One region of the Streptomyces fagopyri genome, then DNA from elsewhere that is predicted to be linked to it. Evidence: riboswitches for the same ligand, from Rfam matches in the RefSeq annotation. Region 1 holds a riboswitch; the other holds the start of a gene.

Evidence for each region. A riboswitch is a leader RNA that binds a small molecule or an ion and turns the genes downstream of it on or off. The one in region 1 is predicted to bind S-adenosylmethionine.
Region 2: linked by a shared signal. The riboswitch ahead of GFH48_RS28785 (aminotransferase class V-fold PLP-dependent enzyme) and the one ahead of GFH48_RS40095 (putative leader peptide) in region 1 are both predicted to bind S-adenosylmethionine.

What each region holds. Positions count from the first base shown of each region.
Region 1 is NZ_CP045643.1:2,064,193-2,075,298, reverse strand. Features, by position in the region: gene GFH48_RS08875 (helix-turn-helix domain-containing protein) at 1-244, shown strand, start outside; gene GFH48_RS08870 (hypothetical protein) at 422-1,441, shown strand; gene GFH48_RS08865 (YhgE/Pip domain-containing protein) at 1,594-2,883, opposite strand; gene GFH48_RS08860 (maleylpyruvate isomerase N-terminal domain-containing protein) at 3,261-4,055, shown strand; gene GFH48_RS08855 (MarR family winged helix-turn-helix transcriptional regulator) at 4,155-4,682, opposite strand; gene GFH48_RS08850 (YceI family protein) at 4,812-5,327, shown strand; gene GFH48_RS08845 (glutathione S-transferase C-terminal domain-containing protein) at 5,439-6,218, opposite strand; gene GFH48_RS40095 (putative leader peptide) at 6,484-6,558, opposite strand; SAM riboswitch class IV at 6,595-6,741, opposite strand; partial or broken gene GFH48_RS08840 (F420-dependent methylene-tetrahydromethanopterin reductase) at 7,102-7,371, shown strand; partial or broken gene GFH48_RS08835 (RNA polymerase sigma factor) at 7,364-8,401, opposite strand; gene GFH48_RS08830 (CDP-alcohol phosphatidyltransferase family protein) at 9,255-10,019, opposite strand; gene GFH48_RS08825 (zinc-dependent alcohol dehydrogenase) at 10,126-11,106, shown strand.
Region 2 is NZ_CP045643.1:6,669,303-6,680,408, forward strand. Features, by position in the region: gene qcrB (cytochrome bc1 complex cytochrome b subunit) at 1-1,210, shown strand, start outside; gene trpD (anthranilate phosphoribosyltransferase) at 1,352-2,416, shown strand; SAM riboswitch class IV at 2,659-2,775, shown strand; gene GFH48_RS28785 (aminotransferase class V-fold PLP-dependent enzyme) at 2,966-4,327, shown strand; gene GFH48_RS28790 (Lrp/AsnC family transcriptional regulator) at 4,528-4,809, opposite strand; gene GFH48_RS28795 (rhomboid family intramembrane serine protease) at 4,806-5,537, opposite strand; gene GFH48_RS28800 (hypothetical protein) at 5,668-5,907, shown strand; gene GFH48_RS28805 (NYN domain-containing protein) at 5,941-7,290, shown strand; gene GFH48_RS28810 (C40 family peptidase) at 7,736-8,776, shown strand; gene GFH48_RS28815 (C40 family peptidase) at 9,061-10,092, shown strand; gene GFH48_RS28820 (hypothetical protein) at 10,125-11,106, shown strand, end outside.

The DNA of each region.
Region 1 (11,106 bases):
CATGTGGGCGGACCACCGGGTCAAGACGAGTGAAGCGACCGGCTACGGGATGCGGCATCCGCTGGTGGGTGCCATGGATGTCACGCAGCAGACGCTGCACGCCGAGGACGGCCTGACCGTCGTCATCGCGACCACCGAGGCGCACTCACCGTCACGGGCCGCCATGACGCTCCTCGTGCACAGCGCCGGCGCCGACCGGCAGGGCGTGCGACCGGCCAGGTCCCCGGGGCGCGCCCCCGCCTAGCACGAGCCTCCCCTCCCCTCGGCACCCCCGGACGCCCGCGGTTCCCGGCGTCCGGCAACCCGGCAGTCCGGCAGTCCGGCAGTCCGGCCGTCCGGACACATCCGGAGAATCCGTCCGCCCCGCACCGCGCACGCGATGCCGTGCGCCCGAAAACCCTTGTGAAGGAAACAGAAGGACATGAGAAACAAACTGGCCGTACTCGCCTGTGCCGTCACCCTCGCCGCGACGACCGCGGTCACGGCCTTCACCGAGATCTCCGCCACGGCGGCGACGGGACCGGCCGTGACAAGGCCGGTCGCGACGCCCCGTATCGCCGCGCACTTCGACCTCGCCCGGGGACAGATGCCGGAGAACATCGCGCTGGAGCCCGACGGCACGGCCGACGTCACGTTCGCGGCCGCCCGTCAGGTGGCCGCCGTCAGCCCGGCCGGCGCGATCCGCGTCCTGGCCACCCTGCCGGCACCGGCCGACGGCGGCGTCCACACCCCGGCCCTCGGCTTCGCCCTGACCACGGGCATCGTCCGGGCCCACGACGGCACGCTGTACTTCCTCTACGCCAGCGGCACCCCGGACCTGACCGGCGTGTGGCGGCTGCGTCCGGGCGGCACCCCGCACCGCATCGCGGCACTCCGCGCCGACGGCCTGCCCAACGGACTGGTGCTGGACGAGCGCCACCACAGGCTCTACGCCGCCGACTCCGTACGGGGAGAGATCCTCACCGTGCCGACCACGGGCGGTGACCCCACCACCTGGTCCGCCGCTCCCGAACTCGCCGCGACCGGATTCCTCGGCGTCAACGGCCTGAAGATCCACCGCGGCGCGCTGTGGGCCACCAACCTCGACGGGGGCACCGTGCTGCGCATCCCGTTCGGACCCGGGGGCCGGCCCGGACCGGTCCGCACCACGGCGACGGGTCTGACCGGCATCGACGACTTCGCCTTCACCGGCCGCGGCGACGAGATCCTGGCCGCGCTCGACGGGCCCGGCACGGTCGTGCGGATCCGGCGCGACGGCACCTCCTCGACCGTGCTCACCGCGGCGGACGGACTGCAGAACCCGACCTCGGTCGCGCTGCGCCGCGGCACCCTCTACGTCCTCAGCGCCGCGTACACGACGGCCACCGACCCCAACCTCCTGCTCGCCCCCGTACCGGGCCGGGTGACGGGCGCGGGGAACACGCCCGGCGACCACCGATGACAGGCGCGGGGCGCCGGGCCGGCTGTTCCGGCCCCGGCGCCCCGGCCGCGCAGGTCCGCACCCGTACGCGGTGCTCGTGATCACCCGTACACGGTGCCAGGGACCTCGGGGGTCCTCCGGGTGCTCGTGTCCGCGTGCCTTCCCGAGCCCGCTCAGGCCGGCTGCGGGGTCAGGCGGTGCAGGCCCCTGCGGTCGTAGTAGCGCGTCATCGCGAGCCCGAAGAGCAGGGCGACCGCCGTGCCGACCGCGATCATGAGCCAGGCGCGGGCGAGACCGGCGTCGGCGCGCGCGTCGAAGAAGAGGATGGAGCGGACGCCACCGCCGAGCTGGCGCATCGGTTCGAAGACGCTCAGGAAACGGTAGAAGCCCGGGACGGCCTGCAGCGGGACGGTCGATCCGGACGAGGGGAGGCCGAGCACGATGAACACGAACATGGACACGAGCTGGCCGATCCCCCCGAAGGCCGCGTTGATGGCCTGGACGCCCAGGCCGACCGCGACGTTCGCGCAGTAGGAGTAGATCCACAGCAGTGGCAGGTGGGAGGCGTCCATGCCGAGGATCGCGATGGCGGCGACCATCACCAGCGTGGTGGTCAGCACGGAGATGCCCGCGGTCATGCCCATCTTCAGCAGCAGCGTCTGGGTACGGCTGATCGGCACGGTGGGGCGGCGGGTGTGCCAGGGGCCGATCTCGGTGTCGGCGTAACCGAGCGCGGTGTCCACGCCGTTGTTGATGACGTTCGCTCCCAGGAACCCGGCCAGGACCAGCAGCAGCGTGTAGTAGAAGGCGGTCAGGCCCAGGCCGCTGTGCTCACCGATGGGGTGGCCGACCTCGGTGGTGACCGTCACCGGGTCGGCCAGCAGCAGACGGGTCGTGGAGTCGGCGTCCGCGGCCGCGGGGGAGGCCGTGAGCCGCTTGCCGACGGTGAGCGAGGCCTGCTGGGCGGTCTGCTGGGCGATCCGGCTCGCCAGTGAGGAGCCGAGGCTGCCCAGACCCGGGTTGGTGAGGACCGTCAGTTTCGGCCGGGCCGTCGCGTCCGAGGTGGTGAGCGCGGTGACGGAGGCCGTGAAGTCGGCGGGGACGACCAGCGCGCCGAAGATCTTTCCGGCGGTGAGTCTGTCCTGGAGCTGGGCGCGGGTGAGCCGTTGCCAGCGGGCCTTGCCTGAGGTGTCGGCGACGATCGCGCGGGTGAGCTGTGCTCCCAGGTTCGTCGTCTGTCCGGGCATCGGTCTGCCCTGGTCGGTGTCGACGATACCGATGGGCAGGTCGCGCAGGGCGCCGTTCGGATTGAGGATGCCGCCCATGTAGAGGAGGGCCAGCAGCAGTGAGAGCAGCCCGCTCAGCACGGTCGGCAGCAGCCACAGCCTGGGGCGCCGCAGGAGGGCCGCCGCACCGGCCGGGGCAGGGGCGTGGTCGGGAGCGGGCGTGCCGTCGGCGGCCATGGTCCTCCGTGGTTGGGGGTCGGGCGCGGGCGGGACGGGGCGGGCGGGACGCGCCCGCCAGGCCAGGATGCGGGGTGCGGCGCCACCGTGTTCAGCGACTCGCCGGGTGCGGGACCGGGGCGAGCGGAGGGCGCCCGCGCCCCGGCGGTCGTATCCGCGGTCGTCGTACCGGTCGTACCGGTCGTATCCGCGGTCGTCGTCGTACTCGTCGTACTCGTCGTACTCGTCGTACTCGTCGTGCGAGCGCGCCATCACGCGGCCCGCGGACGACCATCCCCATGGCCGATCGCCGCCCCTGTCACCCCCCACCCCCTTGGACACCGTGACCGTCCTGGGTACGGTTCCCGCACCATCCCACCCCTCCCCGGAGCCGAGACATGACAGACCGTGCCGACCAGACCATCGCCGCGCTGCGCGGCGGACACGACTACCTGACCTCCGTGGTGCACGGGCTCGCCACCGCCGACCTCACCCGGCGCTCGGGCGCGTCGGAGTGGGACGTGTCCCAGGTCCTCAGCCACCTGGGCAGCGGCGCGGAGATCGGCCGCGCGACCCTGGAGGGCGCGCTGAACGGCACCGGACCGCGGGACGGCGATTTCAACAAGTCCGTGTGGGCGCGCTGGGACGCGATGTCCCCGGCCGAGCGCGCCGAGGGATTCGTGCACGCCGACGAGCGGCTCGTACGCGCTTACGAGGCGCTGGACGCGCGGGCCCGTGAGGAACTCCGCGTGGACCTCGGCTTCATGCCGGCACCCGTGGACGTCGCGACGCTGGCGGGCCTGCGGCTCAGCGAGTTCACCCACCACACCTGGGACGTCGAGGTCGCCTTCGACCCGACGGCGGTGCTGCTGCCGGTGGCGACCGAGCCGCTCCTCACCCAGGCCGGCCTCCTCATAGGGTTCCTCGGCAAGGCGGACGCCCTGGGCGGCCGCCACGCCCGTATCGCCGTGCGGACGGTCTCTCCGACGCGTTCGTTCGGGCTCGACCTGGGTGACTCGGTCGCGCTCGTCGACGAGCCCGCCGAGCCCGACGCCGTACTGAGCGCCCCGGCCGAGTGGTGGCTGCGTCTCGTCTCCGGCCGCCACGCCCCCGCCCACACCCCGGCCGAGGTGAACCTGAAGGGGGACGCCCTCACGCTGGACGACCTGCGACGCGTCTTTCCCGGCTTCTGACCCGCGAGGCCGTCCGGGGGAGGCTTCGCGCGCTTCCGGGCCGTGGCGCGGGCGGGTGCGCCGTGTCACGGCCCTGCAGCCGGTCCCCGGGGCCGTCGCTCACGGTCCTGCCGGGCCGCCCGCCGCACGTGAACCGTCATGGGGGGCCTCTGGGGGCGGCAGCAAGTCGTGCAGCTGCTCGTACCGCTGCGCGCAGGCCGTTCGGGCGATGGCCTGCGAGACGGCGTCGGCCAGCGGGCGCGAGGACTCGCTCAGCAGCGTGCGCGCCTTGTCCGTGAGCGCCACCTCGATACCCCGTTTGTCCCCGCACGCCGAGCGCCGCGTGATCAGGCCCGCGTGCTGCAGACAGGCCACCTGATAGGTCAGCCGTGTCTTGGGGCGGCCCAGCAGTTCGGCGATCTGTGTCATGCGCAGGCTGGAGCCGGGCTGGTCGGCCAGCAGGCACAGCACCAGGAACTCGTCGTGCGAGACACCGAGGGCGTCCTTGACGTGAGCGCGCAACTGCTGCTCGATCGCCCCGGCCGCCGCCAACAGCCGCATCCAGGACCGCAGTTCGCTCGGCAGCAGGCCGTCGTCGGCCGCCTGCTCGTGTTCGGGCAGGTCAGCGGGGGCGAGGAAGTCGGCCATGGTGTCACAGTCTACCGGTTGTCCAAATTTGAAGAACGGGCTAGCCTGTGATCGTCCAAATTTGGATGACTCCTGGTTGTCCCACGGCCCGTGCGCCACCTCTCATCGTTAACCGTCTGGAGAACTCTCATGACCGTCGCCGTCGAAACCGGCCTGTGGCAGCTCGACCCCGCCCGCACCAGCGTCGTCATCCGGCACAAGACGATGTGGGGACTGGTGACGGTGAAGGGCGTCTTCGCCGCTGTCGCCGGGGAGGGCGAGGTGCGGTCCGACGGGACCGCCCACGGCACCGTCACCCTGGACGTGGCGTCCCTCGACACCAAGAACGGCAAGCGGGACAAGCACCTGCGCTCGGCCGACCTCTTCGACGCGGAACGGCACCCCACGATCACCTTCGCGGTGGACGACGCGGTGGTCGCCCAGGACGACACCGTCGCGGTGACCGGGCAGTTGACCGTGCGCGGCGTCACCAGGCCGCAGCCCGTCGTCGCCCGTGTCACCGCGGCGAGTGCCGAAGACGTCACCCTCGTCGCGGAGTTCACCGTGGACCGCGACCAGTTCGACATGGGCTGGAACCAGATGGGCATGCTCCGCGGCCTGACCACTGTCGTCAGCACCCTCGTCTTCACCCGCGTCAAGGGCTGAGCCGGCGGATCACCGCCCGCCGTCCGTGCGGCGGCGGGCAGTGGCCGTCCCGGGTCCGCGTTCTGCCGGGCAGGCGGACGACGGCGTCCGGCGAGAGAGTCTGACGAGCCGTCAGACCAGTTGCGTCGCCTCACGGAAGACCGGATGGGCGCCCAGTCGGCGGACGTAGTCCCGCAGACGGCCGTACGGGGAGAGCGCGTCCTCCGCGCCGAGGCGCGTGAGGGCCACCCACAGGTCGACGTCCGCGGCCGTCAACTCGCCACCCAGCACATGTGTCCGCGCGGCGAGCCGCTGATCCAGCGAACCGAGCGCGGCCGACCGTGCCGTCGGCGGGGCGTCCGGGGTGAGGCCGCGGTCCAGGAAGGCGCGGAACGTGTCGATGTCCGCGGCGAGGGACGGCGGATGCAGCCGGGGGAGCCCGGCGGCGTCGCGGCAGCCCGGAAGTTCACCGAGGTCGCGCAGGATGTCGGGGGTGTGGTTGCTGACGATGCGTCCGCTCCAGCGGTCGCACAGTGCCGGCGCGGTGAGCGGACCGTCGTAGTGGTGCCAGGTGGCCTCGTACGCCGCCCGCAGCGCGACGCGGGCGTCCGGTGTCCCGGAGGGCCCCGTCAGCAGCGTGGTGGTGACCGAGTCACGCAGTCCCAGCAGCCCGAGGGTGATCGAGACGCGCAGCGAGCGCGGACAGCCCTCGGAGAGGTACAGCTGATAGCGGTGCGGCGCGGGATAGAAGCCGCCGGCCGGACCGACACCGATGCGGCTGCGGATGCGGTGTCCACGCGAGGGTGCGGCGGCCCGGGGGGACGCGGCGGCGACCGCCCCCGTGGCGGGTGAGGCCGGGGCGCGGCGGGTGGAGGCGGGGGCGGCCGGACTGAGCGAGGCTGTCTCGGGCATGACTCTCCAGGGGGACGACGAAGCCCTGCCACCCGGGGCGGCAGCGGCGGGACGGGGTGACTGCGCTGACGTACCGTCCGGACCGCGGACCAGGGCGTGTCACGAAAGCCGCGGATGCCTCACGACTCCTGGTGCGCCCTCTCCCCGCACCGGGCGGAACCCCGGTCACGTCCGGTACACGGACTTCCGTCCGGCACGCCGAGAGCACGCACCGGACTCCGCGAGGCCCGCCCTCCGGGCGGCCGACGGGACTCTCCCCACCCGCCTAGCAGGCGCTGGAGACCCGCTGCAGATCGATGTGCAGGCGCCTGGTGAGACCGCTCGTGCCCTTTCCGGTCATTCCTGTCGCTCCCGTGTCCGGGGCTCGCGAGAGGCGAGACCACGCTTGCCCCACCGCTCCGGCGGGACCCGGTCGTCACCCGGGGCACCCCGTCGCGGTGGAAGGGTTGCCTGTCAGCGGGCCGGGGCCGATCAACCGCGACGCACGGAGGGAACCGGGCGAAGGGCGCTGACAATCGTGACCGTCCCCGTCAGTCTCGGTCCGCTCCGTGGGCTCGTCAAGAAGGCACCCGCGCGGTCTCACCACGTGGTCGTCCGGGCTTCCGAGCGTCGACACCCGTTCCTGGCCGTGCCTGACCCACGCCGGATCGGACCGGAGCAACTCCGGTGAGCACGAGGCCCCATGGGCCGGAACGGTGACGGTGACCGCGATGCACGCGGGCCAGGGGAAGACCGCCTCCCGCTCCCGTGGCCGAGCCGAGGCCGGCCGGGCCGCTGGATCGTCTCGGCGATCGTGCTGGCCCTGGTCGCCCAGATCGTCCACGGCCTGGCGACCCACCCGTTCTTCGAGTGGGACAGGTTCCAGTACTGGTTCCCGCGTCCCGACCGGCAGGCGTTCGCCGGCTCCCCGGCCACCGCCGCCGAGACGATCAACGACTTCGTGCAGGCCGACGCCTCCGACGGCTTCATCCTCGTCCCGCACATCACCCCCGGCGGCCTCGACGCCTTCGCCGACACCGTGGTCCCGCTGCTCCAGGAGCGCGGTGTGTTCCGTACGGAGTACGAGGGCACCACCCTCCACGACCACCTGGGCCTCGCCCACCCCGACACCGCGGGCACCCGGGGACGGCCGGGTCCGCCGGTGATCAGCTGACGTCGAGGTAGTCCCGGAGGGCCTCGGAGCGTGAGGGGTGACGCAGCTTGGACATCGTCTTGGACTCGATCTGGCGGATGCGCTCGCGTGTCACCCCGTACACCTGCCCTATCTCCTCCAGCGTGCGGGACTGGCCGTCCATGAGGCCGTAGCGCAGCGAGATGATTCCGGCCTCACGCGCGGTCATGTTCGCCAGGACGGCCTGGATGGCGTCCTTGAGGAGCAGGAAGGTGACCATGTCCGCCGGCGAGATGGTCTCGCTGTCCTCCAGTACGTCACCCAGTTCGGTACCGCCCTCCTCGCCGAGGGGGGTGTGGAGGGAGACCGGCTCCTTGGTGTAGTTCTCGATCTCGGTGATCTTCTCCACGGGCACGTCCAGCTTCCTCGCGAGTTCCTCCTGGGTCGGATCGGCCCCCGTGTCCTGGATGAACTCCCTGCGGACCTTGGCCATCCTGTTGATGACCTCGACCATGTGGACCGGAATGCGGATGGTCCGGCTCTGGTCCGCCAGAGCACGTGAGATCGCCTGCCGGATCCACCAGGTCGCGTAGGTCGAGAACTTGAACCCCCTGGCGTAGTCGAACTTCTCCACCGCGCGGATGAGACCCGTGTTGCCCTCCTGCACCAGGTCCAGGAAGAGCATCCCGCGCCTGCTGTAACGCTTGGCGATGGAGACGACCAGACGCAGGTTCGCCTCCACGAGATGGGACTTCGCCCGGTGCCCGTCAGCGGCCAGGATCTCCAGCTCCCGCCGGAACCCCGGGTCGATGCCCGGCTCCTCCAGGAGCCTGCGCTCGGCGAACAGGCCCGCCTCGATGCGCTTCGCCAGGTCCACCTCCTGCGCGGCGCCGAGCAGGGGGACCCGGGCGATCTGCTTGAGGTAGTCACGTACCTGATCGACCGAGGCACCGGAGGAGGTGAGCCGGGGACCGGGGGCGTCGTCGTCCTCCTCCGTGTGCGCCACGGGCCGGGGCGGCTCCTCGTCCCACGCCTGGGAGTCCGTCTCCATGGCCCTCAACTCCTGTCCGGAAGCGGTCGGAGGAACTGCCCGGCGCGGGGCTGCGGCTGGGCCGTCACCCGTTCGGGATGGCCGCGGCGATCACGCCGCCGAGGCGACCGCCTTCGGGGCCCGTGTCGACTGGCCCGTGCAGGAGGGCGAGCAGGTGGCGCACGTCGTCGTGGTGCAGACCGTGGCCGGCTCGCCGAGGACAGGGAGCGTCGTGGCGGGCCGACCGGAATTCCCGTACCCCGGTCCGACGTGATGGAGCGTCCCGGAGTGCCGGAGGACGATCGCGCGCTGCGCGAGGAGGTCCGGGCGTACCCCGAAGGTCGTGGACAGGACGTCGGCGAGGGACTTGCCCTTGAAGTGTACGTCGGGGGCGTCGCGGTTGTACTGCGCTCCGTGACAGACCCGGCACGCCGCGCGGCGCCCGGCGGATCGCGCCGGGCGGCGGCCCGCACGGCGGGCACGCGTCCTTCCGGAGTGACGCCGTCGGTGGACGCGAGGAGCGCGCGCGGGCGGTGAACGCGACGCGTGCACCCGAGGAGTGGACCCGTGTGGCGGACGCGAGGAGTGCACGCGTGCGGTGGACGCGCCCCGATGCGTGCGGGGGCGCCGGCGGCCCGGTCCGGCGGTACGAAGGTCCGGCCCGGTACGCAACTCGGGAGAGTGCGGGGCCGGGTGCGGCCCTGTTCGGAGCCGTGGGCCCACAAGTGGGGGACGGCCTCCGGCGCGTTCGCCCTCACGGGAGTGATCCTCCGGCGACGCCGGTCCCGTGGGACGGCTCTCCGCCGTACCGCTCGCGTACCTGTCGTGTGGGACGGCTCACCGCGCTACCGGTAGCGCGGGGACGGCCCCCGGCCGTCCGTCCCGGTCCTTCCGCTCAGCCGACCTCGGCGAGCTCGCGGACGCTCCGCGGACGCTCCGGCGTGTGCTGGTGACGGTGGCGGCACAGCCACACGATGTCGCGGCCGAACGACCAGACCAGCAGCCCGAGCGCCAGCAGCACCGCGGCCGTGTCCCCCTCCCGGGGCAGGATTCCGGCCCCGGCGACCAGCAGCACGATGCCCTGAAGGGCCGCCACGGTCTTGCGGGCCATGCTGTGCGGCAGTGCCGCGTTCAGCCAGGGGAGGACCCGGGCGGCGGCCACGAACACGTACCGCATGGTGCCGATCAGCAGCACCCAGGGGCCGAGCGACATCGAGACGTACACGCTGAGCACGAGGATCAGGAAGGCGTCGACCTCCATGTCGAAACGGGCGCCGAGGGCGGTCGAGGTGCCGGTGCGGCGCGCGACCTTGCCGTCGACCCCGTCGAGGATCAGGGCGACCGCCGTGAGACCGACGAGCAGGGAGACCGGGGGCGAGCTCTGGAAGGAGTCCGCGACCAGCGCGGTGACGCCGCCGACCAGGATCGCGCGGCCGAGGGTCACCCGATTGGCCGGTCCGAAGGAGCGGGGGCGTGAGCGGCGCAGGGCGCGGGTCAGGACCGCCCAGGTGGCGATCGCGAAGGCCAGGCCGGTCAGCCAGCCCGCGGGCCCCATCCCGATCGCCGTGCCCAGCAGAGCCAGCACCAGGAGCTGCACACCCGCTCCCACCGTGGTCTCCTGAGCCAGGAGCCTCGCGTCGTACGTGTTGTTCAGGGCCACCGCACATCCTCCGGCCATATGACAGAGTCGATCAACGCCGCGTACTGAGCGCGGCTTGTCACCGCTCCGTACGTGAAGATCTGCTCGATCGTTCAGGGGGACGCTCATGGAACTCACAGCTCGCGCCTTCTGGCTGGGCTCGCCCGGCCACGGCGAGATACGCGAGGTGGCCCTGCCGGCGCCCGCGAAGGACGAGGTGCTGGTGCGCACGCTCTACTCCGGAGTCAGCCGGGGCACCGAGTCCCTCGTCTTCCGCGGCGGCGTGCCGGAAAGTCAGCATGCTTCGATGCGTGCACCGTTCCAGGACGGCGATTTCCCCGCACCGGTGAAATACGGCTATCTGAGCGTCGGCCAGGTGGAGGAGGGCCCGGCGGGCCTGCTGGGCAGGACCGTGTTCTGCCTGTATCCGCACCAGACCCGCTACGTCGTCCCGGCGAGCGCCGTGACGGTCGTACCGGACTCGGTGCCGGCGGCCCGTGCCGTTCTCGCCGGGACCGTGGAGACCGCGGTGAACGCCCTGTGGGACGCGGCTCCGCTGGTCGGCGACCGGATCGCGGTGGTGGGCGGCGGCATGGTCGGCTGCTCCGTCGCCGCGCTCCTGGCCCGCTTCCCGGGCGTACGGGTCCAGCTCGTCGACGCCGATCCCCAGCGCGCCGGCATCGCCCGCGCCCTGGGCGTCGACTTCGCGCTGCCCGCGGAGGCCGCCGACGAGTGCGACCTCGTCGTGCACGCCAGCGCCACCGAGGCCGGACTCACCCGGGCACTGGAACTCCTCGCCCGCGAGGGGACCGTCCTGGAGATGAGCTGGTACGGCGACCGGCGGGTCAGCCTCCCGCTGGGAGAGGCCTTCCACTCCCGGCGCCTGGTCGTACGCAGCAGCCAGGTGGGTTCCGTTTCGCCGGCTGCCCGGCCCGGCCGCACGTACGCGGACCGGCTCGCGCTCGCCCTCGAACTGCTCGCCGAGCCCGCCTTCGACGCTCTCGTCACCGGAGAGTGCGACTTCACGGAACTGCCCGGCGTGATGGCGAAACTCGCCTCCGGATCGATACCCGGGTTGTGCCATCGCGTCGTCTACGACGGGGTCTGA
Region 2 (11,106 bases), 4.6 Mb from region 1:
CAAGCCGCGTGAGGTCAACTGGCTGTTCGGCTTCCTGCTGTTCGTCCTGGGCATGTTCACCGGCTTCACCGGTTACTCGCTCCCGGACGACCTGCTCTCCGGCACCGGTGTCCGCTTCATGGAGGGCGCGGTCCTGTCCGTGCCGATCGTCGGCACGTACCTCTCGTTCTTCCTCTTCGGCGGTCAGTTCCCGGGCGGCGACTTCGTGGCCCGCTTCTACTCCGTGCACGTGCTGCTGCTGCCGGGCATCATGCTCGGCCTGGTCGTCGGCCACCTGATCCTGGTCTTCTACCACAAGCACACGCAGTTCGCGGGCCCCGGAAAGACGAACAAGAACGTCGTCGGCATGCCGCTGCTGCCGGTCTACATGGCCAAGGCCGGAGGCTTCTTCTTCCTGGTCTTCGGTGCCATCGCGGCCATCGCGGCGATCGCCTCGATCAACCCGATCTGGTCGCTCGGCCCGTACCGTCCCGACATGGTGTCCACGGGCGCCCAGCCGGACTGGTACATGGGCTTCTCCGAGGGCCTGATCCGTGTCATGCCGGGCTGGGAGATCAACTTCTGGGGTCACACGCTCGTCCTGGGTGTGTTCATCCCGCTGGTGATCTTCCCGCTGGTCCTGGTCGCGATCGCGGTCTACCCGTTCATCGAGTCCTGGGTCACCGGCGACAAGCGCGAGCACCACATCCTGGACCGCCCGCGCAACGTCCCGACCCGTACCGCCTTCGGCGCGGCCTGGATCAGCTGGTACTTCGTCCTGCTGGTCGGTGGCGGCAACGACATCTGGGCCACGCACTTCCACCTGTCGATCAACTCGATCACCTGGTTCGTCCGGATCGCGTTCTTCGTCGTGCCGGTGCTCGTCTTCATCGCCACCAAGCGGATCTGCCTCGGCCTCCAGCGCCGCGACAAGGAGAAGGTGCTGCACGGCCGCGAGTCGGGCATCATCAAGCGCCTGCCGCACGGTGAGTTCATCGAGGTGCACGAGCCGCTCGGCCAGGAGGCCCTGCACACGCTCACCGCGCACGAGCAGTACCAGCCCGCCCAGATCGGCCCGGTGGTCGACGAGAACGGTGTGGAGCGCAAGGTGAACGGCGCGCAGCGACTGCGGGCCAAGCTCAGCAAGGGCTTCTACGGGGAGAACAGCCAGATCCCCAAGCCCACGGTCGAGGAGTACGAGGAGATCACGAGCGGCCACGGTCACCACTGATCCTTTGGCCGGTTCTCACCGGTCCCACTGATCGCCACGGCAGGAGCCCCCGTCCATTGCCCGGACGGGGGCTCTTTGCCGTGCCCGGGGCTGGATAGGGTGGACCCTGCTTGTACCTGTCCACGAACCCAGGAGCGGCATATGAGTGCTGTGACCCCCGCTGGAGGCGACATCGCGGCGGGCCGTTCCTGGCCCGCCGTACTGAACGGCCTGCTCGACGGCCGGGACCAGAGCGCGGACGACACGGCCTGGGCGATGGACCGGATCATGAGCGGCGAGGCGACGGACGCGCAGATCGCCGGCTTCGTGGTGGCGCTGCGGGCCAAGGGCGAGACGGTCGAGGAGATCACCGGCCTGGTCCGCACGATGTACGAGCACGCCAAGGTGATCGAGGTCCCGGGCGAGACCGTCGACATCGTCGGCACCGGCGGTGACGGCGCGAAGACGGTGAACATCTCCACGATGTCGTCGATCGTGGTGGCCGGGACCGGCGCGAAGGTCGTCAAGCACGGAAACCGGGCCGCGTCCTCGGCATCCGGTGCCTCGGACGTGCTGGGAAAGCTCGGCGTCAACCTGGAGCTGACGCCGAAGCGGGTGGCCGAGGTCGCCGAGGAGGCCGGGATCACCTTCTGCTTCGCCGTGAAGTTCCACCCGGCGCTGCGTCATGTCGCCGCGGCGCGCGGGCAGTTGGGGATCCGGACGGTCTTCAACTTCCTCGGCCCGCTGACCAACCCCGCGCGGGTGAGGGCGCAGGCGGTGGGTGTCGCGGACGCCCGGATGGCGCCGATCATGGCAGGCGTCTTCGCCGAGCGCGGCAACTCCTCGCTGGTCTTCCGCGGTGACGACGGGCTGGACGAGCTGACCACCACGGCGACGTCGAGGGTCTGGGTCGTGCGGGACGGCAAGGTGACCGAGGAGCGGTTCGATCCGCGGGACGTCGGGCTCGACCTCGTGCCCGTGGAGGCCCTGCGGGGTGCCGACGCCTCCTACAACGCGGAGGTCGCCCGCCGTGTCCTGGACGGTGAGACGGGGCCGGTACGGGACGCCGTGGTGCTGAACGCGGCGGCCGCGCTGGTGGCGCTGTCCCCGACGGACGCGTCCCTGGTGGACCAGCTCCGGGTCGCGATGGTGAAGACGGCCGGGGCCATCGACTCCGGGGCGGCGCGCGGTGTCCTGGACCGCTGGGTGACGGCCACCAACGCGTAGCCCGCCCACGGCATCCGCCCGAAGGACTCGTCCTCGAACGCCGGACGGGCTGGAGATCGCCGGCGCGGGCTCGCACCATCGACCCGTCCGGCGATCGGGGACACGGCCCGTGAGGCCGATGCGGGGGTCCGGGGGCGGCAGCCCCCGAGTACGGACGGGCCGGGTAGCCGCGGCTGGGGCGCGTACCGGTATGTGGACGCTGGGGTTGCGTCGGCAAGATCGTGTGGCAGGATGCGGTATCAGGTCATGAGCGACAGCCATCAGGCCCCGGCCGGCTGTCCGGCAACCCTCCGTCCGTGGCGGGGTGCCCCGGGTGAAGACCAGGCCGTAGGCAGCGAGGTCTGCGGCAAGCGCGGACCCCTCGAGAATCCCAGGGGTCCTGGTCGTTCGAGGGAGCCCTCTGTGAGCAAGCGAATGCGCTAGGGCGTAGAGCCCCGCCTCCGCACACCCCTTCTTGTTCTCACCCTCACCTGCGCCGAGCCGCCCGCGCGTACCTCCGTACGCCCCCGCTCGCGCGGTGCTTTCGCCTGCCTCTCACAGGAGTGCGCCATGTCTGTCTCCACCGTTGCCGCCGACCGGTCCGTATGTGCCCCGCTGCCCGTTCTGGGCCGTGATGTGAGCGTCCCGCTCGTCACCGGCGGGGAGGTCACGTACGCCGCCCTCGACTACGCCGCCAGCGCCCCGGCCCTCCAGCGCGTCTGGGACGACGTCGCCGCGTACGCCCCGTACTACGGCAGCGTGCACCGCGGGGCGGGCTACCTCTCGCAGCTGTCCACCGACCTCTTCGAGAACGCCCGCGTGACCGTCGCGGAGTTCCTGGACTGCCGCGAGGACGACCAGGTCGTCTTCACCCGGTCGACGACCGACTCGCTCAACCTGCTCGCCGCCGCCCTTCCGGCCGAATGCCAGGTCTTCGTGTTCGAGACCGAGCACCACGCCTCGCTGCTGCCGTGGCAGGACGCGCGGGTCACGTACCTCGACGCGCCCCGCGGCCCGGGGGAGGCCGTCGCGATCCTGGAGCGCGCCCTCGCCGGCCGTGATCCCCGGGGACCGGCCCTCGTCTGCGTCACCGGCGCCTCGAACGTCACCGGTGAGCTGTGGCCGGTGCGCGAGCTCGCCGCCGCCGCGCACGCCCACGACGCCCGGATCGTCCTGGACGCCGCCCAGCTCGCCCCGCACCGGCCGGTGTCCGTCCGTGACCTCGACGTCGACTGGGTCGCCTTCTCCGGGCACAAGCTGTACGCGCCCTTCGGTTCCGGAGTCCTCGCCGGCCGCTCCGACTGGCTGCGCGAGGCCGAGCCGTACCTCGCCGGCGGCGGCGCCAGCCGCAAGGTCGCCCGGCGCGCGGACGGCGGCGTCGATGTCGAGTGGCACGAGAGCGCGGCCCGGCACGAGGCGGGGTCCCCCAACGTCATCGGCGCCTACTCCATCGCCGCCGCCTGCAAGGCGCTCACCGAGGAGGGCTTCGACCGGATCGTCTACCGTGAGCGGCACCTGATCCGCACGGTCCGGGAGGGGCTCGCCGAGGTGCCCGCCGTGCGCGTGCTGTCCCTGTTCGGCGACGACGCGCCCCGGGTCGGCGTCATCTCGTTCGTCGTCGAGGGGTGGAACAGCTCGCACTTCGCGGCCGCGCTCTCCGCCGAGTACGGCATCGGGGTGCGCGACGGTCTCTTCTGCGCGCACCCGCTTCTGCGCACGCTCCTCGGCAGCGACCCGCAGACCCAGGGCGAGTGCGGGGCCCCCGAGGCCGCGCCCGGCGAGAAGTCCCTCAACGCGATCCGCGTCAGCTTCGGAGCCGGCACCCCGGACGAGCACGTGGAGCGCTTCGTGCGCGCCGTGAAGGAGCTCGTACGCGACGGTGCGCAGTGGCGCTACCGGACCGAGGGCGGTCGCTGCGTGCCCGCGGTCTGACACCGGCGGCCGCGGAGGGCGCGTCACGGCGCGGATGAGGCGGGGCAGGGTGGAGTGGGGGACCGGGTGAGTGGCGTGGCCGGTCACGTGGCCCGCCGCGCCCGTCAGCCTGCGCCCCTCGCTGGGCGCCCGGGGGCGGCCCCCGGATGGTGACTCCCGGGCCGTGGCCCCGAGCGGTGGCCCTCAGGCCGCGCGGTGGGTCAGGAGTCCAGGCCGATCGCGAACGCGGCTTCGAGGTCGTGCTGCGAGTACGTGCGGAACGCGACGTGGGTGTCGGTGCCCTCGACCCCCGGGATCTTGCTGATGCTGCCCGGGATGACGTCCGCCAGGTCGTCGTGGGCCTTGACCCGGACCATGGCGATCAGGTCGTACGTACCGGTGACGGAGAAGACCTCGCTGACACTGTCCAGCGCGGCGATCGACTCGGCGATCTCGGGGATCCGGTCCACGCTGGTCTTGATGAGCACGATCGCGGTGATCACGGCTGGTTTTCTCCCTCGGGGGCCGCTGCTGGGACTTTCACTCTAGTCGGCCGCCGGAAGCGCACCCACGCGTAGAGGAAGCCCAGCGAGAAGCCCACCAGATGAGCCAGATAGGCGACCCCGGGCCCCGAGGGGCTGCGGCCCGCCGCCAGCCACTGCAGCGCCGCCCAGAACGGCAGCACGATCCACGCGGGGAAGCGCAGCGGCAGGAAGAAGAGGAACGGGAAGAGACTGGTCACCCGGGCCTTGGGGAACAGGTAGAGGAACGCTCCGAGGACCGCGGAGATCGCTCCCGAGGCACCGACCAGGGTCTGTTCGGAGGTGGAGTTGGCGACCGCGTAACCGACCAGCGCGAGATAGCCGCAGCCGACGTAGAAGAGGGCGAACTCGAAGTGGCCCATGCGTTCCTCGGTCATGGCGCCGAAGACGTAGAAGAAGAGCATGTTGCCCAGCAGGTGGAGCCAGCTGCCGTGGATGAACAGGGCCGTGGCGGGGGTCAGCAGGGCGCCCGGAGTCCCGTTGAGCAGGTCGGCGGGCACCACGCCCCAGCGACGGAAGTAGGCCCGCTGCGCGACGACCAGCGCGTCCCCGGTGCCGTAGGTCGGATTGAACCCCGACGCCGGGCCGATCACGAAGATCACGCAGCACACGACGATCAGCCCGTACGTCACGGGCGCGGACTGGGCCCGCACCGTCCTGCCGACCGTCGTACTCCAGTTGCCGATCATGTTGCAGAGCATGACGTAACCGGACCGATGCACACAGAGTGCCTCGCCGCTGTGGACGGCCGAGCGTCGAGTACCCGCCAGGCCGTAGGGTTACGAGCCACACGGACACCAGAAGGAAAGCGACTGCCACATGACGGTTCCCCTTCCGACCGCCGCGACCCGCTGGCGCTGCACCCTGTGCGGCAATCTGACGCGTTTCGACGTGACCCGCTCGTCCAAGGTCGTCGAGTACGTGCACCTCGACCTGGCCGGTGAGCCGAGCGTGGAGGAGCGCGAGGTGGTCAGTGAGACCATCGAGTCGGTGCGTTGTCGCTGGTGCAACGCGGTGGATCAGGTGGAACTGGTGGACAGGCCGGGCGCCGGCTCCTGAGGGAGCGGCCCCGCACGGACGATGGAGCGACCGATGGCGGAGACCACGGGCGGGGAGCCGGACGACGGCGCCGCCGAGGTGCTCGACCGTCCGCTGCCCGACGGCGTGCGCCGCCGTGTCGTACAGATCGTCTCCGACGGGTTCGGTGGTCTGACCGTCGCCGAACTGCCGGTCCAGCTGCGGCAGTACGCCCGGTTCGCCCCGAACCGGCGGGCGAAGTTCGCCGGCAACGCGATGGCCGCCGCGCTGGAGACCGACCCGCTCTTCCGGCAGCGCATCGGAGAGAAGCTCAGAGAGGCGCAGCCGGAGATCGTCGACGCCCTCGACTCCGGTGCGCCGCCCCCGGCCGCGGATCCGCTGGACGTGGCGGCCGCGGCCTATGTGCTGCGCCCCACGGGCTGGGTGAAGCTGGTGACCGCCGCGGGCGAGGAGGCCCTGCGGGCGGACGCCGAGCGCGCCGACGAGGAGAGCCGCGCGGAGCTGGAGCGACTGCGTGAGGAGCTCGCCGAGGCGCGGGCGCACACCAGGACCGAGACCGAACGGCTGCGCACCGAGCTGGAGTCCGCGAAGAAGGAGTCGGAATCGCTGCACCGCAAGCTGCGCGGTGCCCTCAGCGACGTCAAGCGGGGCGAGGCCGCGCTGCGCAAGCTGCAGGCCGAGACGGACACCGCGCGGGCCGAGGGGCAGGCCCAGGTGTCCGCGGCGGAGAGCGAGAGCCGGCGGCTCAAGACACGGCTCTCCGAGGCCGAGGCGGCCCTGGAGGCCACCCGCAAGGCGGCCCGGGAGGGGCGCAGCGTCGAGGACATGCGCGTCCGGCTGCTGCTGGACACCGTGCTGGACGCGGCGCAGGGGCTGCGGCGCGAACTCGCCCTGCCACCGGTGTCCGTACGGCCCGCCGAGACCGTGGACGCGGTGGAGCCGGGACGGATGACCCCCAAGGACATCGCCGCCCGCGCGCTGTCCGAGAACGATCCCGCGATCCTCGACCAGCTGCTCGCGCTGCCGCAGGCGCATCTGGTGGTCGACGGCTACAACGTCACCAAGACCGGCTATCCGCAGATGCCGCTGGAGAAGCAGCGGCTGCGGCTGCTCGGGCAGCTCTCGCAGCTCGCCGCGCAGACCGGCGCCGAGGTCACCTGTGTCTTCGACGGCGCGGAGCTGGCCGCGCCGGTGCTGCTCGCGCCGCCGCGCGGGGTGCGGGTGCTGTTCTCCAAAGCCGGGGTCACCGCGGACGAGTTGATCCGCCAGCTGGTGCGCGCGGAGCCCCCCGGGCGGCCGGTCATCGTGGTCTCCACCGACCGCGAGGTGGCCGACGGGATCGCCAAGGCGGGCGCCCGGCCGGTCGCCTCCGTGGTGCTCCTGAAGCGCCTCTCGCGGGGGTAGTCGAGCGCGTACCGCCGGGCCGGCCGAGCGTGTCGCCGGGGGCGGCCGAGCGCGTTCCCGCGGGGTCGTGCGAGGGGGCTTCGCGGGGTCGGCCGAAGGGGCTTCGCCGGGGTCGGCCGAGGGGTACCCGCCGCTTCGGAATGATCTGAGCCCTACGCCTCAAAGGGCACGTACGTCCCATGTGTAACCTCCGGGCGCGATGACCTGTTTGGTGAGACCTTCACGCAACGTAGTGTCAATCACACATCACTGCACGTGAGTTGAGTGCAAAGAATGCGCTCGGTAACCGAGATTTTTCAGGTTTGGATTTGAACTGATCACAGGAAGGTCACTAGGGTCTGGGCTCGAACCTCCGCTCGGGTGATCACTCATTGGGAGTGACAGCGGAGGGGCACCGCCCGTCGGCGTCTCGGCAGGCGGCTGGAGGAAGAAGGAGCTCGCCTTCGTGGCGTCCCACCGTCGACCCAAGCAGCCGAGCCGCACCCGTGTGACCGTGCTCACCACCGCCGCGGCAGCCGCCGTGGTCCTCAGCGCCAACGCCGCCAACGCCGCGCCCAGCGAGAAGCCGGGCAAGGACGAGGTCAAGGCGAAGGTCGACGCGCTCTACGAGCAGGCGGAGAAGGCCACCGAGAAGCTCGACGGGGCCAAGGAGAAGCAGGACAAGCTGCAGAAGCAGATCAGCACCCTGCAGGACAACGTCGCCCGCGGCCAGGAAGACCTCAACGAGCTGCGCGACGGCCTCGGTTCGATGGCCAGCGCCCAGTACCGCACCGGCGGCATCGACCCCTCCGTGGCGCTGTTCCTCTCCTCGGACCCTGACGACTTCCTGGACAAGGCGTCCGCGATGGACCAGCTGAGCAGTCAGCAGGTCGAGGCGCTGAAGAAGGTCCAGGAGAAGCAGCGCGAGCTCGCCCAGCAGCGTCAGGAGGCGTCCGAGAAGCTCAAGGACCTCTCCGACACCCGCGCCGAGCTCAAGAAGAAGAAGCAGGAAGTCCAGGGCAAGCTCGCCTCCGCGCAGAAGCTCCTCAACTCCCTGACGGCCAAGGAGAAGGCGGCGCTCGACGAGGAGCAGTCGCGTGCCACCCGGGCCAGCGAGCGCACGGTCCTCAACAGCCCCGGCAAGGCCGGCTCAGGGCGGGCCGGCGCCGCGTACGCCGCCGCGCAGGGCATGATCGGCCGTCCGTACGTCTACGGCGCCACCGGCCCCAGCTCCTTCGACTGCTCGGGCCTCACCTCCTGGGCCTACGCCCAGGCCGGTGTCTCCATCCCCCGCACCTCCGAGTCGCAGGCCACCATAGGCACCCGCATCTACTCGCAGAGCGATCTGCAGGTCGGCGACCTGGTCTTCTTCTTCGGCGATCTGCACCACGTCGGGCTCTACGCGGGCAGCGGCCAGGTGCTGCACGCCCCGCGCACCGGCACGGTCGTCCGCTACGAGTCGATGAGCACCATCGGCGGAGCGTTCCAGTTCGGCGTCCGGGTCTGATCCCGGCTTCCGGACCCACCCGTCGTCGATCCGCCGTCGATTCGCCTTCCGGATTCCTCCGGGAATCCGCTCGGCCCGGCGGAGGACGTCCCCGCCACCCCGCCCAAACGGGCGAATCACGGTAACTCCCGCTGACCCCACGCCCCGTCGGTGACCTGCGTCTCCGGCGGGGCGCCCCGTTGTGCGCCCTCCGAGGTCTTTGGCCGGTGCGTAGTCGCACGGCTACTGTCTGCCGCGTTTCCCCCGATTCCGGGGGACCGTCAGCGGAAGGGAGAGCGGCTACCGTGGGGTCCCATCGCCGCCGTGCACCGTCCGGGTCCGACCGGGGCGCCAGCGCCTCGGGTATCGCCGGCATCACCGTCACCGTGATGTCCGTGGCCGCCGCCGCTCTCGGTGCCGTACCGGCGGCCGCGGCACCGCAGGACGACACCCGGGCCGAGGTGGACCGCCTCTACACGCAGGCGGAGAAGGCCACCGAGGCGTTCAACAAGGCCGGCGAACGCGCCGGCTCGCTGCGCAAGGAGGTGCGCACGGCGCAGGACCGGATCGCCCGCCAGCAGGAGCGCATCAACACGATGCGGGACGCGCTCGGTTCGCTCGCCGTGGCCCAGTACCGCGCGGGCGGCCTCGACCCCTCCCTCGCGCTGCTCTTCTCCGACGACCCGGCCGACTACCTCGACAAGGCCGCCGTGCTGGACCGGATCACCGCCCACCAGGCGGGAGAACTCGACGACCTCCAGCACGCCATGCGCGACCTCGCCCAGGAGCGGGAGGAGGCGACCGCGAAACTCGCCGAACTGGAGCGGAGCAGCAGAGCCGTCGCCCACCACAAACGGACCGTAGAGCGGAAGCTCTCCGAGGCACGGCGGCTGCTCAACGCGCTGCCCGACTCCCTGCGCGACGCCTACGGCCGGGCCTCGCGCTCCGGACGCGACGGCATCCCCGACCTCGGTGACGAGGAGCCCTCCTCGGGGCGTGCCGCCGCGGCCCTCGCCGCCGCCCGCTCCGCGCTCGGCCGCCCGTACGTGTGGGGCGCCAACGGGCCCGGCGGCTTCGACTGTTCGGGCCTCATGCAGTGGTCGTACGCGCGAGCCGGGGTCGGTCTGCCGCGCACCTCGCAGGAGCAGCGGTACGCCGGACACCAGGTGCCGCTCTCCCAGGCACGACCCGGCGACCTGGTCACCTACCGGTCGGACGCCAGTCATGTGGCGATGTACGCGGGCAACGGGCAGGTGATCCACGCGCCCTATCCGGGGGCCGCGGTGCGCTACGACCCGGTGGGCATGATGCCGATCTCGTCCGTGACACGGGTCTGACCGGGCCGCCCCACCGCCGTACGATCGGGAACGTGGCAGGTCGAGGGCGTGTGTCGAGAGCGGGGTGTTCCCTGGTGCTGCTGCTCGGCGTGCTGGCGGGCTGCGGCGGACATCCGGCTCCGGACACCGCGGCCGCCGAGGTGCAGCGGGTCCTCGACCGGCGGGCGACCGCGGTCCTCGACCGGGACGAGGCGGCGTACCGCGCGACCGAGGAACCGTCCGGCGGGGTCGCCGAGTTCCGGCGGCTGCGCGCCGTCCCGCTGGCGGCCTGGTCGTACCACCTGACCGGCCTGCGCCGTTCCGGGGACCGGGCCACCGCCGACGCGGAACTGCGCTACCGCGTCGAGGGATACGACAGGGCACCCGTCACGGTCGCCCGCACCCTGAGCCTGGTCCACGACGACGGGGGATGGCGGGTCGCCTCCGACACACCCGCCAAGAAGGCCGGCCGGCAGCTGTGGGAGCAGGGCGCCGTGACGGCCGTACGGGGCGCGCACAGCCTCGTCCTGGGGGTCGGACAGTCCGGTGAGCGGCTGCGGGCCTACGCGGCTCTCGCGGACCGCGCGGTGCCCGCCGTGTCCGAGGCCTGGGGCACGGACTGGGCGGGGCACGTCGTCGTCCTCGTACCGAAGTCGCTGGAGGGCATGGCGGGGCTGCTCGGCGCGTCGGCGTCCGGGTACCGGGGGATCGCCGCGGTCACCACCGGCGAGGCGGGCGGCTCGGCGACGGCGCCCGCGGACCGGATCATCGTCAACCCGGAGGCGTACGGCGTGCTCGGCGACCTCGGCAAACAGGTCGTGCTCACCCACGAGACGACACACGTCGCCACCCGGGCCCACACGACCGCCGCGACGCCCCTGTGGCTGTCCGAGGGGTACGCGGACTGGGTCGGTTACCGCGGCAGCGGGCGTACGGCGGCGCAGGTGGCGCCGGAGCTCCGGCGGGCGGTGCTGGACGGCCTGCCGCCGGCCGCGCTGCCGGCCGACGGGGACTTCGGGTTCACCGGGGACGCGG